Regions from separate parts of the Arsenicicoccus sp. UBA2120 genome, predicted to be linked through region 2. Evidence: predicted binding sites of a transcription regulator. Region 2 holds the regulator's gene; the other holds the start of a gene.

Region 1 (2,458 bases), on a different contig from region 2:
GGGCGCCCACCAGCCCGGCGCGGATCACGGCCCGGTCGGGCTCGTGCAGCAGGTCGCCCCGGTCGCTCCCCGGCGCGGGGCGGTCCGTGGGCACGTCGGCCTCGGTGACCAGGTGCGCGGACCACGGCGTCTCCGTGTCGCCGTCGAGGACCAGCGCGGAGCGTCCGGCGGACCGGACCGCCGAGCCCCACCACAGGACGCACTCCACGACCTCGCCGCGCCACGAGACCCACTGCGCCTCGGTCCCGTCGGGGCGGGCCGCGTGCGGGAACGCGGGTGACAGCTTGGCCCCGGCTGCCTCGACCCGGCCGGCGAGGTCCTGCACGAGCTCCCACGACGGGGCCAGGTCGTCCAGGCGGAAGGTCCTGCGGGTGCGTCCGGTCGCGTCGGCGACCCCGGGGGTGCGCCGGGCCGGGTCGAGCCAGACGGCCGTATGCCGGTCCGCGCCGACCAGGGAGTCGGCCACCTCCTCCGCGCGGGCGCACCGCACCTGCGGGGCAGGGGCGGCCGGGGGCCTGACCACGCCGGCGAGGTTGTGCGCGGCGAGCTCGGCGGTGACGGGGTCGGCGTCCACGGCGAGGACCTCGAGCCCGGCGTGCGCCATGGCGGCGGCGTCCAGACCGAGGCCGCACCCCAGGTCGTGGACGGTGCGGACCCCGGCCGCCGCCAGGCGCTCGGCGTGCTGCTGCGCCACGACGGGGCGGGTCGCCTGCTCCAGGCCGTCGGGGGTGAGCAGGAGCCGGTCGACGGCGTCTCCCAGCTTGGCGCGGCCGCGCTGGCGCAGCCGGCTCTGGGTGAGCACCGCCGCGACGAGCTCGGGGGAGTGCCCCTCGCGGCGCAGGGCGGAGGACGTGGCGAGCGAGCGGGCCTCGTCATACACCGGCAGTCCCCGGAGGAGGGCGAGCCCCTCGGGGGAGGTGAGCGCACGGGTGGTGGCGAGATCCATGGCGCCATCCTCTCCCACCGCCAGATCGACCGGCCTCGGTCACAGCCGCCTGGGGAACGACGGCCGGTCGACGTGACCGCCGGGGGTAGGTCCGCGCCGCGCTGGCACTCGACTTGACCGAGTGCCAGCGGCTTCCTAGATTGTGGGTTAGCACTCTCGGCAGGCAAGTGCTAAGGGTCGACCCCCGCGACGGCGACCCGGACGCACCACCACGCGCCGGAGTCCATCATCTGTCCACTCTCGACATTCCCGAAGGGGAGGTCACCACAGTGTCGGTTTCCATCAAGCCGCTCGAGGACCGCATCGTCGTCAAGGCCGTCGAGGCCGAGCAGACCACGGCGTCCGGTCTCGTCATCCCGGACACGGCCAAGGAGAAGCCCCAGGAGGGCGAGGTCCTCGCCGTGGGTCCCGGTCGCATCGACGACAAGGGCAACCGCGTCCCCGTCGACGTCGCCGTCGGCGACAAGGTCATCTACTCCAAGTACGGCGGCACCGAGGTCAAGTACGGCGGCGAGGAGCTCCTGATCCTGAGCGCCCGCGACGTCCTCGCGATCGTCGGCTGACGCAGCACCGATTTCTCTGGGAGCCCCGGCCCGAGCCTTCGCGGCTGGGGGCGGGGCTCTCGTCATACCTCTAGACAGACAAGGAAGCTCATGGCCAAGACGCTTGAGTTCAACGACGACGCGCGCAAGTCCCTGGAGCGCGGTGTCGACGCCCTCGCCAACGCGGTGAAGGTCACGCTCGGCCCCAAGGGCCGCAACGTCGTGATCGACAAGAAGTGGGGCGCCCCCACCATCACCAACGACGGCGTGACCATCGCCCGTGAGGTCGAGCTGGACGACCCCTACGAGAACCTCGGCGCGCAGCTCGCCAAGGAGGTCGCCACCAAGACCAACGACATCGCCGGTGACGGCACCACCACCGCGACCGTCCTCGCGCAGGCCATGGTCAAGGAGGGCCTGCGCAACGTCGCCGCCGGGGCCGCCCCGGCCGGTGTCAAGCGCGGCATGGACCAGGCCGTCGACGCCGTGTCCGAGCGCCTGCTCGCCAACGCCCGCGAGGTCTCCGGCAAGTCCGAGATCGCCGCGGTCGCCTCGCTCTCCGCGCAGAACGAGGAGGTCGGCACGCAGATCGCCGAGGCCTTCGACAAGGTCGGCAAGGACGGCGTCATCACCGTCGAGGAGTCCTCCACCGCTAGCACCGAGCTGGAGTTCACCGAGGGCATGCAGTTCGACAAGGGCTACATCTCCCCCTACTTCGTCTCCGACCCGGAGCGCATGGAGGCCGTCCTCGAGGACGCCTACGTGCTCGTCAACCAGGGCAAGATCTCGGCCATCGCCGACGTCCTGCCGCTCCTCGAGAAGGTCGTGCAGGCCGGCAAGCCGCTGCTGATCATCGCCGAGGACGTCGACGGCGAGGCGCTGTCCACCCTGGTGGTCAACAAGATCCGCGGCACCTTCAACGTCGTGGCCGTCAAGGCGCCGGGCTTCGGCGACCGCCGCAAGGCCATGC
Region 2 (2,458 bases):
CCGCCCGCACGAGCGCGTCCTGGCCGCGTCGCACGCGCGAGCGGGGTCCACGACCGCCCGCGCCACCCGCCCCCGCGCCGAAGAACTGGTCCATGATGTCGCTGAACGTGAAGCCCTGGCCGAAGCCCGCCGCACCGGCGCTGGCGTAGGGGTCCGCGCCCATGTCGTAGGCCTGCTTCTTGGCGGGGTCGCCGAGCACGTCATAGGCCTGCGAGACCCGCTTGAACTCCTCCTCGGCCTCGGGGCCGGGGTTGACGTCCGGGTGCAGCTTGCGCGCGAGCCGGCGGTAGGCCTTCTTGATCTCTTCGGCGCTGGCGCCGCGGTCGATCCCGAGGGCTGCGTAGTAGTCGTTCACGAAAGTCCTTGCCTGACGGAGTGGTTGGCGGAGGTGACGTGGGGTGCTGGGGCGATCTGGGGGACGGGGACGACGGGGCGGGCCGAGCCGGCCGGGTGCGCCGCACCCGCCGACGTCCGGTGGCTAGCCACCGAGGGACCGGGAGACGTATGCCGCAACCGCCCGCACCGCCGCCATCGTCGTGGGGTAGTCCATGCGGGTGGGGCCGAGGACCCCGAGCCCGGCGACGAGGTCCGGCCCCGCACCGTATCCCGTCGACACGACCGAGGTGGACACTAGACCGGCGTGCGAGAGCTCGCTGCCGATGCGCACCGAGACGAGGTCCGAGTCGGCCGCGGCGGGGCGGGCCGGGTCGTCGTGCATGGCGTCGATCAGGCCGAGCAGCACGACGTGCTCCTCGAGCGCCTCGAGGACCGGGCGCAGCGACGTCGGGAAGTCTTCGGAGCGGCGGGCGAGGTTACTGGTGCCGGCGAGCACCACCCGCTCCTCGCGCTCCTCCACGACGATCTCGGCCAGCGCCGTGGTGACGGCCTCGACGGCCGGGCGGTCGGCCACCTCGAAGCCCTGGGACAGCCCGGCGAGCGCGGGCGCCACCTCCGGGAACGGGCGGCCCGCGGCGAGGCCGTTGAGCCGTCCGCGCAGGTCGAAGACGAGGCGCTCGCCGTCCACGTCGCCGAGGTCGCGGCCGGCGTCGACGACGCGCTGCTCCACCCGACCCGTCGTCACGATGAGCACGACCATCAGCCGCGGCCCACCGATGGGGACCAGCTCGACGTGCCGCACGGACGACCGGGTGAGCGAGGGGTACTGCATCACCGCGACCTGGTGGGTAAGGCTGGCGAGCAGCCGCACGGTGCGGTCGACGATGTCGTCGAGGTCGACCGACCCCGCGAGGAACTCGGCGATGGCCGCGCGCTCGGGCGGCGACATCGGCTTGATCTCGGACAGCTGGTCGACGAAGAGCCGGTAGCCCGCGTCGGTGGGGATGCGGCCCGCGCTCGTGTGCGGGGCGCAGATCAGGCCCTCCTCCTCGAGCGCGGCCATGTCGTTGCGGACCGTCGCCGCGCTGACGCCGAGCTGGTGCCGGTCGAGCAGCGCCTTGGAGCCGACGGGCTCGGAGGTCGCGACGTAGTCCTGCACGATGGCCCGCAGGACCTGCAGGCGGCGTCCGTCGCTCATCGTCGACCTCCTCACGTTCGCTGGTTGGCACTCGGGTGGGGCGAGTGCCAATTCTACGCCGGGTGGCGCGCCACGACGAACTCCGCCGGTCCTCGGGCTAGCCTTCAGCACCGTCCGACGACCGCGTCGGGGCGGGTCTCGAGCACGACCCGTCGCGCCAGCAACAGGCAGAAGCAGGAGGCCCCCGTGGCGGACCGATACGGCACCGACGTCCTCTCGGGCGACTGGAAGGCTCCCCGCCGTGGGCGCTCGGAGGCGGTCCCCGCCACCCGTGGCCTGGTCGTCGAGGACGTCGAGTCCGGCTGGGTCGGCGCCGTGGTGCGGGTCGAGAAGGCCGGTGGCGTCCACGTCGTCCACCTGGAGGACCGCAAGGGCCGCACCCGGGGCTTCGAGATGGGCCCCGGCTTCTGGGTCGACGGGCGCCCGGTCACGCTGGTCCCCGACAAGAGCGGCAGCAACGCCCGCCTCGCCGAGGCCCGCCAGGCCTCCTCGCGCACGGCCTCCGGATCCGTCGCCGTCGCCGGCGCCCCCGCCCGCGTCGCCACCGGGTCGCGCATCTTCGTCGAAGGCCGCCACGACGCCGAGCTGGTGGAGAAGGTCTGGGGCGACGACCTGCGCATCGAGGGCGTGGTCGTGGAGATGCTCGACGGCGTCGACGACCTGGCCGCGGTCATCAAGGACTTCGCCCCCGACCGTGACCGTCGCATGGGCGTCCTCGTGGACCACCTCGTGCCCGGCACCAAGGAGGCGCGCATCGTCGAGGAGGCCCGCCGGGTCCCCGGCTACTCGCGGTTCGTCAAGGTCCTCGGGCACCCCTACGTCGACGTGTGGCAGTCGGTGCGCCCCGAGCGGCTCGGCCTGGAGCAGTGGCCCGTCATCCCCCGTGGCACCTCCTGGAAGCACGGGATCTGCGCGCACCTCGGC

What was found. Region 2 encodes HrcA, which represses chaperone genes, less so after heat shock. Its sites were predicted from a motif close to TTNGCACTCGNNNNNNNCGAGTGCNAA; they were not measured.
Region 1: groES (co-chaperone GroES) is a predicted target of HrcA. The motif match lies at 1,048-1,074, and genes of this name have one in related genera.

What each region holds. Positions count from the first base shown of each region.
Region 1 covers NZ_DCYC01000054.1:66,076-68,533, forward strand. The annotation lists gene B2P18_RS08065 (class I SAM-dependent methyltransferase) at 1-946, opposite strand, end outside; gene groES (co-chaperone GroES) at 1,216-1,509, shown strand; gene groL (chaperonin GroEL) at 1,600-2,458, shown strand, end outside.
Region 2 covers NZ_DCYC01000093.1:4,124-6,581, forward strand. The annotation lists gene dnaJ (molecular chaperone DnaJ) at 1-355, opposite strand, end outside; gene hrcA (heat-inducible transcriptional repressor HrcA) at 479-1,534, opposite strand; gene B2P18_RS15995 (DUF3097 domain-containing protein) at 1,721-2,458, shown strand, end outside.